Linked DNA regions of Ensifer sp. PDNC004. The protein of the gene in region 1 interacts with the protein of each later gene in a pairwise test. Links are inferred from orthologs where the notes say so. Each region holds a gene or a part of one and is shown in the gene's direction. Other genes may lie near its edges.

Region 1 (5,899 bases):
ATCTTCGCCGACCTCAAAAAGGAATTCGGCTTTCCGGTTCTAACCGACGTGCACACCGAAGAGCAATGTGCTCTGGTCGCGCCGACGGTCGACATTCTGCAGATCCCGGCCTTCCTGTCGCGCCAGACCGATCTTCTGGTCGCAGCCGCCAAGACCGGCCGCGCGATCAACGTCAAGAAGGGCCAGTTCCTGGCGCCTTGGGACATGAAGAACGTGTTGGCGAAGTTCACCGAGAGCGGCAACCCCAATGTCATGCTCTGCGAGCGTGGCGCTTCCTTCGGCTACAACACGCTGGTCTCCGACATGCGCTCGCTGCCGATCATGGCTTCGCTCGGCGCGCCGGTCGTCTTTGATGCGACGCATTCGGTTCAGCAGCCGGGCGGGCAGGGGGGCTCTTCGGGCGGTCAACGAGAATTCGTCGAGACCCTGGCGCGTGCGGCCGTTGCGGTTGGCGTCGCAGGTGTGTTCGTCGAGACGCACGAAGACCCTGATAATGCGCCGTCGGACGGCCCGAACATGGTGCATCTAAAGGACATGCCGCGGCTGCTCGAAAAGCTGCTGGCGTTCGACGCGATCGCCAAGGGCTGAGCCCCGCGACGCTTCGTGAAATTTTCATGAACCGCAATGGCGCGGTTGTTTTTGCATATTGCGCGCCATTGTAATTTCGAGGCCTTGGCGTATGACAGGCCCCGACCACCCACCGTCCTCAACAGGGAAGAGATCATGACTGCAATCATCGACATCATCGGCCGAGAAATTCTGGACAGCCGCGGCAACCCGACCGTCGAGGTCGACGTGTACCTGGAAGACGGAAGCTTCGGTCGCGCGGCAGTCCCGTCGGGCGCCTCGACCGGTGCGCATGAGGCTGTCGAGCTGCGCGATGGTGGAACGCGTTACCTCGGCAAGGGCGTCGAGCGCGCCGTCGAAGCCGTCAACGGCGAGATCTTCGAAGCGATCGGCGGTCTCGATGCCGAGAACCAGATCCAGATCGACAAGACCATGATCGAGCTCGACGGCACGGCGAACAAGTCGCGCCTCGGCGCCAACGCCATCCTCGGCGTTTCGCTTGCCGTTTCCAAGGCCGCCGCTGAAGCTGCCGGCCTGCCGCTCTACCGCTACGTCGGCGGCCCGAACGCCCACGTTCTGCCGGTTCCGATGATGAACATCATCAACGGCGGTGCACACGCGGACAACCCGATCGACTTCCAGGAATTCATGATCGTTCCGGTTGGCGCCGACACGATGCGTGATGCCGTGCGCATGGGCTCGGAAGTGTTCCACACCCTGAAGAAGCAGCTCGCAGCCGACGGTCACAACACCAATGTCGGCGACGAAGGCGGCTTCGCGCCGGGTCTCGCCTCTGCTCCGGCAGCCCTCGACTTCATCATGAAGTCGATCGAAAAGGCTGGCTACAAGCCGGGCGAAGACATGTTCATCGCGCTCGATTGCGCCGCGACCGAATTCTTCAAGGACGGCAAGTACGTTCTCGAAGGTGAAGGCCGCACGCTCGAGCCGGGCGCAATGGCTGAATACCTGGCGGAACTCGCTGCCAAGTACCCGATCTTCTCGATCGAAGACGGTATGGCCGAAGACGACTGGGATGGCTGGAAGGCAGTGACCGACCTCATCGGCAACAAGTGCCAGCTCGTCGGCGACGACCTGTTCGTCACCAACTCGGCCCGCCTGCGCGACGGCATCAAGATGGGCGTTGCCAACTCGATCCTCGTCAAGGTCAACCAGATCGGCTCGCTGTCGGAAACGCTCGACGCCGTCGAGACCGCACACAAGGCACGCTACACCGCCGTCATGTCGCACCGCTCGGGCGAAACCGAAGACGCGACGATCGCCGATCTCGCGGTCGCCACCAACTGCGGCCAGATCAAGACCGGCTCGCTCGCCCGTTCGGACCGGCTCGCAAAGTATAACCAACTGATCCGCATCGAAGAGCAGCTCGGCCTGCAGGCGAAGTACGCCGGCCGTTCGATCCTGCGTGGCTGATCGCCGCCTGATTTCCGTCTGAAAATCGAACCCGCCCACACGGTCCCGTGTGGGCGGGTTTCTATTTTCCTGCCGTTCATGGTCAACGGTCGGTTAATCAATCGCCGCTAATCTGATTGCCGTACTGCGTATCAGGGCGTGAATGCATGTGGACACGGCATCATAAGAAACGGAAACTGGGTCGGCTGGTGATGCCGCTGATCGCGGTCGCCTTTCTCTCCTACTTCGGCTATCATTCCATTCACGGCGGCTATGGCCTGAAGGCGACCGAGCAATTCGATCGCCAGATCGTCGAGCGGCAGGCGCGGCTGGATAAGCTCACGAAACAGCGGTTGATCCTTGAAAAGGAGGTTCAGCTGATGAGTGATGGGTCGCTGGAAAGGGACATGCTGGATGAAAAGGCTCGCCTCGCGCTCAACATGTCGCGAAGTGACGAGATCGTTATTTTTCACCGCGCCGCAAATTAACCTGAATTCAGTTAATTGAAATTTGTAAAGTAAAATCAATTGTTTGCATGGAATGCGAGCCATGCAAATATGGCATTGCTGTGTCTGCTTTCTTTCCCTATGGTAACCGCAAAAGGCTAACCATTGGGAGGAACGAATGGCTCCGCGAAAATCCGCGTCCGTTTCCAGCCGCAAGAGTGCCGCAAAGCCGGCGAAGAAAGACTTCAATGGCGGCACGTTCGCCGAATTCTCCAAACAGGAAGATCTGAGTGCCTACCGCGAAATGCTGCTGATCCGGCGTTTCGAGGAGAAGGCCGGCCAGCTCTATGGCATGGGCTTCATCGGCGGCTTCTGTCACCTCTACATCGGCCAGGAAGCTGTCGTCGTCGGCATGCAGATGGCGCTGAAAGAAGGCGACCAGGTCATCACCGCCTACCGTGACCATGGCCACATGCTGGCCTGCGGCATGAGCGCCCGCGGCGTCATGGCCGAACTCACCGGTCGTCGCAGCGGTCTTTCCAAGGGGAAGGGCGGCTCGATGCACATGTTCTCCAAGGAAAAGCACTTCTACGGCGGTCACGGCATCGTCGGCGCCCAGGTGTCGCTCGGCACCGGTCTTGCTTTCGCCAACCGCTATCGCGGCAACGACAACGTGTCCGTTGCCTATTTCGGTGACGGCGCTGCCAACCAGGGCCAGGTCTACGAAAGCTTCAACATGGCGCAGCTCTGGAAGCTGCCGGTGATCTACGTGATCGAGAACAACCGCTACGCCATGGGTACGTCCGTTTCGCGCGCTTCGGCACAGACCGACTTCTCGCAGCGCGGGGTCTCCTTCAACATTCCCGGCTTCCAGGTGGACGGCATGGACGTGCGTGCGGTCAAGGCCGCCGGCGACGAGGCTGTTGAGCATTGCCGTTCGGGCAAGGGGCCGATCATCCTCGAGATGCAGACCTATCGCTATCGCGGTCACTCGATGTCCGACCCGGCGAAGTATCGCTCGAAGGACGAAGTGCAGAAGATGCGCTCGGAGCATGACCCGATCGAGCAGGTGAAGGCGCGTCTGACCGAAAAGGGTTGGGCGAACGAGGACGAACTGAAGCAGATCGACAAGGACGTCCGCGACATCGTTGCCGACAGCGCCGATTTTGCCCAGGCCGATCCGGAGCCGGATGCATCCGAGCTCTACACCGACATCCTGCTTTGATCCGGGGAGGGACAAACATGCCAGTAGAAATTCTTATGCCTGCCCTTTCCCCGACCATGGAGGAAGGCACGCTCTCGAAATGGCTGAAGAACGAGGGCGACAAGGTCACCTCCGGTGACGTCATTGCCGAGATCGAGACCGACAAGGCGACGATGGAAGTCGAAGCCGTTGACGAAGGCACGATCGGCAAGCTCTTGATCGCCGCCGGCACCGAAGGCGTCAAGGTCAACACCCCGATCGCCGTGCTGCTGCAGGACGGCGAAGGCGCAGGCGATATCGCCGCTCCGAAGGCCGAAGCACCGAAGGCAGCTGCTGCCGAAGCGCCGGCCGCTTCCGCGCCGGCTTCGGTTGCAGCCCAGCCGAAGGTCGAAGTTGCCGCTGATCCGGCGATCCCCGCCGGCACCGAAATGGTCACCATGACCGTTCGTGAAGCGCTTCGTGATGCGATGGCCGAAGAAATGCGCGCCAGCGACGACGTCTTCGTCATGGGCGAAGAAGTCGCCGAATACCAAGGCGCCTACAAGATCACCCAAGGCCTCTTGCAGGAATTCGGTGCACGTCGCGTCATCGATACCCCGATCACCGAGCACGGCTTTGCCGGCGTCGGCGTCGGCGCTGCCATGACCGGTCTGCGCCCGATCGTCGAGTTCATGACCTTCAACTTCGCCATGCAGGCGATCGACCAGATCATCAACTCCGCTGCCAAGACGCTCTACATGTCCGGTGGCCAGATGGGCGCGCCGATCGTCTTCCGTGGCCCGAGCGGTGCCGCTGCCCGCGTGGCCGCCCAGCACTCGCAGTGCTACGCCGCCTGGTACAGCCATATCCCGGGTCTGAAAGTCGTCATGCCCTACACGGCCGCCGACGCCAAGGGCCTGCTCAAGGCTGCGATCCGCGATCCGAACCCGGTCATCTTCCTCGAAAACGAAATCCTCTACGGTCACTCGTTCGAAGTGCCGAAGCTTGACGATTTCGTTCTGCCGATCGGCAAGGCCCGTATCCACAAGGTCGGCAAGGATGCGACGATCGTCTCCTTCGGCATCGGCATGACCTACGCCGTCAAGGCAGTTGCCGAACTCGAAGCGCAAGGCATCGACGTCGAACTGATCGACCTGCGCACCATCCGTCCGATGGACCTGCCGACGGTCATCGAATCCGTCAAGAAGACCGGCCGTCTCGTCACCGTCGAAGAAGGCTACCCGCAGTCTTCCGTCGGCACCGAAATCGCGACCCGCGTCATGCAGCAGGCCTTCGACTACCTTGACGCTCCGATCCTGACGATCGCCGGCAAGGACGTGCCGATGCCTTACGCCGCGAACCTCGAGAAGCTGGCGCTTCCGAACGTCGCAGAGGTTGTCGATGCGGTGAAAGCCGTTTGCTACAAATAAGGGGAGGGCCCTTCGATGCCTATCAACATCACAATGCCTGCCCTCTCCCCGACGATGGAAGAAGGCAATCTGGCCAAGTGGCTGGTCAAGGAAGGCGATAAGGTCAAGTCCGGCGACGTGATCGCCGAGATCGAGACCGACAAGGCGACGATGGAAGTCGAAGCCGTCGACGAAGGCACCGTTGCCAAACTCGTCGTCCCCGCCGGCACCGAAGGCGTCAAGGTCAACGCGCTGATCGCCGTCCTCGCCGCCGATGGCGAGGATGTCGCTGCCGCCGCCAAGGGCGGCAACGGCGCGGCAGCACCGGCACCTGCCGCCAAGGCTGAAGCGCCTGCACCGGCAGCGCCGAGCGCTCCGGCTGCGGCTCCCGCACCGGCTGCTTCTGCACCGGCTCCGGCTGCGCAGCCTGCAAAGGCCGAAGGTGGCGCGCGCGTGTTCTCTTCGCCGCTCGCCCGTCGCCTTGCCAAGGACGCCGGCATCGATCTTTCGGCGATTGCAGGTACCGGCCCGCATGGCCGCGTCATCAAGAAGGACGTTGAAGCTGCCGTTTCCGGTGGCACCGCCAAGCCCGCCGCCGCACCGGCTGCCGGCGCTGCTGCTCCTGCAGCCGCTCCGCTTGCCAAGGGCCCGTCGGACGACGCCGTTCTCAAGCTCTTCGAGCCGGGTTCCTACGAGCTCGTGCCGCATGACGGCATGCGCAAGACGATCGCCAAGCGTCTCGTCGAATCCAAGCAGACGATCCCGCACTTCTACGTGTCGGTCGATTGCGAACTCGACGCGCTGCTGGCGCTGCGCGCACAGCTCAATGCCGCTGCTCCCGAGCAGGGCGGCAAGCCGGTCTACAAGCTCTCCGTCAACGACAT
Region 2 (4,564 bases), 440 kb from region 1 along the record:
AGACGAGAACCGTTGGCGGGCTATCGGAAACCGAGCAGGCCGCAGTCACGGTGACGCCGCGCCGCTCGCTGCCGTCAGCGGCGGTAATGATCTGCACGTGACCGGCCAGGCGGCTCATCGCGTCGCGATAACTGATAGGGTCCAGCCGGGTCTTCTCCAACACATCTTTCTCCGGGCGATGTCAGGCACATACATAGACGCTGTCAGAAAATATGAAACCCGCGGGAAGGAGATTCTTGCACATCTGCGACGTGGCCGTGACGCAGATTGAACCTTCTTCACCAGGAGCGACATCTTTTCCTTTGACGCCGCGGGGCACTTCCTTAAAACATGCAGCAACGACCGTGCCTCGCGTCAGACGCGAGCGGCAACGGAAGAGGAAGCTGTGGTGGCTCGCCGTAGGATTTTGCCCCGGATCGGTTCGGACGGGGAAGCTTGCGGCGGCGGAGTAAGTGAATGCGTCGATCCATTGTCACCAGCCTCATCCTTGCCGGACTGGTGCAGGCAACGCCGGCTTGGGCGGCCGGTATCAAGGTGGCGGTCGTGGCGCCGGTGGAAGGCCCGTTCGCGCCGCTCGGCAAGCAGATTATAGACGGCGCAGGCTTCAAGGCCGGTGATCGCGGCAGCGAGATCGTCGTCATTCCCGAGACCTGCGATACCGCCGGCAACGAGGCGCTGACCAAGGCATTGCTTGCGGCGGGTGCCGAAGCCGCCGTCGGCTTTCTCTGCACCGAAAGCCTGGATGCGACGCTTCCGGCCCTGACAGAAGCGGGCTTGCCGGCAATCACCCTCAGCGTGCGCTCCGATATCCTGATGGAAGACGCGCTCAAGAACAAATGGCCGCTCTTCCGCCTCGCGCCGAGCGGCAATGCCGAGGCCGTGGCCATCGTCGATGCCATCGTCAACCGCTGGAAGGACAAGCCCATCGCGCTCGTCGACGACGGTACGATCCACAGCCGGGAGCTGGTCGAGGCGGTGCGCGCAGCGCTTGCCGAAATCGGCATGACACCGGTCTTCAGCGACACCTACCGACCGGCGCAGGAGCAGCAGATCAACCTGGTGCGACGCCTGGTGAAAAGCGGCGCAACCCACGTCTTCACCGGCGGCGACCGGCAGGATACCGCCGTTATCGCCCGCGATGCCCTTGGCGAAGGCGCGAACCTCACCTTGCTTGGCGGCGATGCCTTGAACGCGGCCGATCTCACGGTTCCGCTTGCCGATGGCGTGCTTGCAGTAACGCTGCCGGATGCGGCGCAATCGCCGGAAGGCAAGCCCTTTGCCGACGAAATGCGCGCCGCCGGCATCGAGCCGGAAGGTTATGTGATGCCGGCCTTCGCGGTGATGGCGTTGCTGGAGGAAGCCAAGGATAGGGCAGCACAGGACGACAAGTCGTTGATCGAAGCGATCGCAGGCAAGGGGCCCTACCCGACTGTCCTCGGCCTCACCGCCTTCAACGCCGCGCACGAGCGTGCCGACAATCCCTACCGTTTGATGCAGTGGCAAGGCGGCCATTTCGTGCCTGCGGCCGCTGAAGGAGCCACGCCATGATGCGTCCCGGACCGCTGAACCTGATCACCGATGTCAAAGGTCTGACGGTCGGCAACGCCGAGGACCATCGCCTGAAATCGGGCGTCACGGCGATCGTCTGCGACCCGCCGGCAACGGCCGCCGTCCAGGTTCTGGGTGGTGCGCCGGGTACCCGGGAAACCGACCTTCTCGACCCGCACAACACGGTGCAAACGGTCGATGCACTCGTTCTTTCCGGCGGTTCGGCCTTCGGGCTTGACGCTGCGTCCGGTGCGCAGGCCGCCCTCAGGGAAATGGGCCGCGGCTTCGCCGTCGGCCCGCACCGCATCCCGATTGTCCCGACGGCGATCCTCTTCGACCTCATCAATGGTGGCGACAAGGATTGGGGCCGCTTTCCGCCCTACCGCGAACTCGGCTTCGAGGCCGTCGGGCGGGCTGGCGCGACATTTTCGACCGGTTCGGCAGGCGCCGGCACCGGTGCGCTGACCGCGGGCCTGAAGGGTGGGCTCGGTTCAGCGTCCACGGTTCTGCCGAACGGCGTCACCATCGGTGCGCTTGTCGCCGTCAATGCGCTCGGATCCGCTACAGTCGGCGACACCGGGCATTTCTGGTCCGCGCCCTTCGAACTGGATGACGAGTTCGGCGGGCTTGGCCTGCCCCACCCGATGCCGGCCGACGCGGCCGACATCCGCATCAAGTTCCGCGACCGCCAGGCGGCCGTCGCCAACACGACGATCGCGGTGATCGCGACGGATGCGGTGCTGACGAAGGCTGAAGCCAAGCGCCTGGCGATTGCCGCCCATGACGGCTTTGCCCGCGGGCTCTGGCCGGCGCACACGCCGCTCGACGGCGACCTGATCTTCGCGCTTGCGACCGGCGCCTGTGGCAAGACGCCGACAACAGAGGATTTCATCGATCTCGGCGCGGTTGCCGCCTCGACCATGGCGCGCGCGATCGCCCGCGGGGTCCACGACGCGACGCCGGCGGAAAATGATCTCATGCCCTGCTGGTCGCAGCGTCGCTGACGCAGCTTTGATCGCAGGCATGTTGTTTGCGGGGCTCGGCGGTGCTATTCCCGCGGAAAACACGCTGGAGTGCGCCATGACCTACCCTATCCGCATTGCCCCGTCGATCCTGGCGGCCGATTTCTCCAAGCTCGGCCAGGAGGTTCGCGATGTCGTCGATGCCGGCGCAGACTGGATCCATCTCGATGTCATGGACGGTCATTTCGTGCCGAACATCACCTTCGGCCCCGATGTCATCAAGTCGCTGCGCCGCTATACCGATGCGACGTTCGACTGCCACCTGATGATTTCGCCCGCCGACCCGTTTCTCGAAGCCTTCGCCAAGGCCGGCTGCGATATCCTGACGGTGCACGCCGAAGCCGGTCCGCACCTGCATCGCTCGCTGCAGACGGTCCGTTCGCTCGGCAAGAAGGCTGGCGTGTCGCTCAATCCGGCAACGCCCGAAAGCGCCATCGAATACGTGCTCGATGAGCTTGACCTGATCCTCGTCATGACCGTCAATCCGGGCTTCGGCGGGCAGAAGTTCATCGACGCCACCGCGGAAAAGATCCGTCGTATCAAGGCGATGATCGGCGATCGTCCGATCGAGATCGAAGTCGATGGCGGCATTGCGCCTGAAACGGCAGCCATTGCCACCGGCGCCGGCGCCAATGTTCTCGTTGCCGGCTCGGCGATCTTCAAGGGCGGCTCGGTCGAGGCCTATCGCTCGGCGATCGAAGCGATCCGTGCGCCTGCCGAGAAGGCCTATCGATGACAGCACGCGCGGCAATTTCCGGTCTTTGTTGCCTGGCTGCGGCCGCCGCTGCATCGCCGGCCCTTGCTGGCGACTATGCCGCACTGCAGCCGATCGGCTTCTCGGCCGACGGCAATGTCTTTGCCTTCGAGGAGTATGGCGTCCAGGACGGCTCCGGCTTTCCCTATTCGACCATCTATGTGATCGACACGCGCAATGACAGCTTCCTACCGGGCGCGCCGGTGCGCGCCGTCAGCCGCGAAGACGGCAGCCCGCTGTCTAAGGCGCGCCATGAAGCCCGGCGTCGGGCGGCTCCCTTGATCGATGCCTATCGCCTTGCCGATGCGCCCGGGCTGCTCGCGGCCTTCAACCCGATCACGGAAGCCAACGCCAAGCCGCTCTCGCTGACCTACGATGCTTTTGCAGCCGATCAAGCGTTCCGCGAGACCTATACGGTTACGCTCGAGGAAAAGACCTTCGAGCCGGACGGCATCTGCAAGGACTTCCTGAAGGAAACCAAAGGTTTCCGTCTGTCGATGACGATGAAGGCGGGCGCGCCGGCAAGCGACGTGCTTCAGGATGACAGCCGCATACCGGAAAGCCGCCGTTGCCCCACCGGCTATCAGGTCGGCGGCGCCATCACCCACCGCAACGACGACGGTTCGGAAACCCATGTGATCATGGTGCTCGTCAAGTCGCTCGGCTTTGAAGGCACGACGGACGGGCGCTGGATCGCGATCCCGACGCGGATCGCCAAATGAACGAGGCGGCCGCCAGCGTCGAAGCGAAAGCGGGGCGTGCGGCGGCCGGTGCCCGGAAACGGGCCCGCCTCGCCCGGTCCGTGCCGAGCCTTCCGCTATTGCTCTTCGGCGCGCCCTTGTGGAGCGCGTCGATGACGCTGTCGGCGTGGTTTGCGCTGTGGCTGCGGGAACGGGACGCGACCTTCCATCTGGCCGAACTGCTCTGGGTTTTCGGGGCCGGCGCTCTGCTCGCCTGGCCGCCGGCGCTGTTTCTCGCCCGCTTCGCGGCGATCGGACGCCGCGTGGAAACGCGTTTCGCGGCCTATCTCTTCTTCCTCTCGCTCGGCACGATCGGGATGACGGCACTGCTTTTCGCGCTCGACTACCGCGAATTCTATGCACAGTGGCACGCCCCGATCGGAACCACGACGTGGCTCTTCCAGTTCGCCTTTACGACGCTGATCGCCTTCTACCAGTTTCTGGTCATGGGCCTTCGCCTCTATTTGCCCGTCGGCGGTGTTACACTGTTCGCCGTCTGC

What was found.
Region 2: the proteins of eno (region 1) and rpe interact in binary tests that used the Escherichia coli proteins (3 or more experiments, as listed by UniProt). The link is inferred for Ensifer sp. PDNC004 from one-to-one orthologs.

What each region holds. Positions count from the first base shown.
Region 1 is NZ_CP070353.1:1,309,325-1,315,223, reverse strand. Bases 1-2,860 are described here. They hold eno (phosphopyruvate hydratase), read left to right. Parts: upstream 1-723; coding sequence 724-1,998; downstream 1,999-2,860. Other genes in these bases: pdhA (pyruvate dehydrogenase (acetyl-transferring) E1 component subunit alpha), read left to right, coding at 2,602-2,860; JVX98_RS14565 (septum formation initiator family protein), read left to right, coding at 2,145-2,465; kdsA (3-deoxy-8-phosphooctulonate synthase), read left to right, coding at 1-588. In the rest of the region: more of pdhA, read left to right, coding at 2,861-3,648; JVX98_RS14555 (pyruvate dehydrogenase complex E1 component subunit beta), read left to right, coding at 3,666-5,036; JVX98_RS14550 (pyruvate dehydrogenase complex dihydrolipoamide acetyltransferase), read left to right, coding at 5,052-5,899. UniProt on the Escherichia coli protein: Catalyzes the reversible conversion of 2-phosphoglycerate (2-PG) into phosphoenolpyruvate (PEP). It is essential for the degradation of carbohydrates via glycolysis.
Region 2 is NZ_CP070353.1:869,796-874,359, reverse strand. The notes cover bases 1,543-4,467. They hold rpe (ribulose-phosphate 3-epimerase), read left to right. Parts: upstream 1,543-2,628; coding sequence 2,629-3,306; downstream 3,307-4,467. Other genes in these bases: JVX98_RS12175 (hypothetical protein), read left to right, coding at 4,043-4,467; JVX98_RS12180 (DUF2259 domain-containing protein), read left to right, coding at 3,303-4,046; JVX98_RS12190 (P1 family peptidase), read left to right, coding at 1,545-2,552; JVX98_RS12195 (branched-chain amino acid ABC transporter substrate-binding protein), read left to right, coding at 1,543-1,548. In the rest of the region: more of JVX98_RS12195, read left to right, coding at 457-1,542; more of JVX98_RS12175, read left to right, coding at 4,468-4,564. UniProt on the Escherichia coli protein: Catalyzes the reversible epimerization of D-ribulose 5-phosphate to D-xylulose 5-phosphate.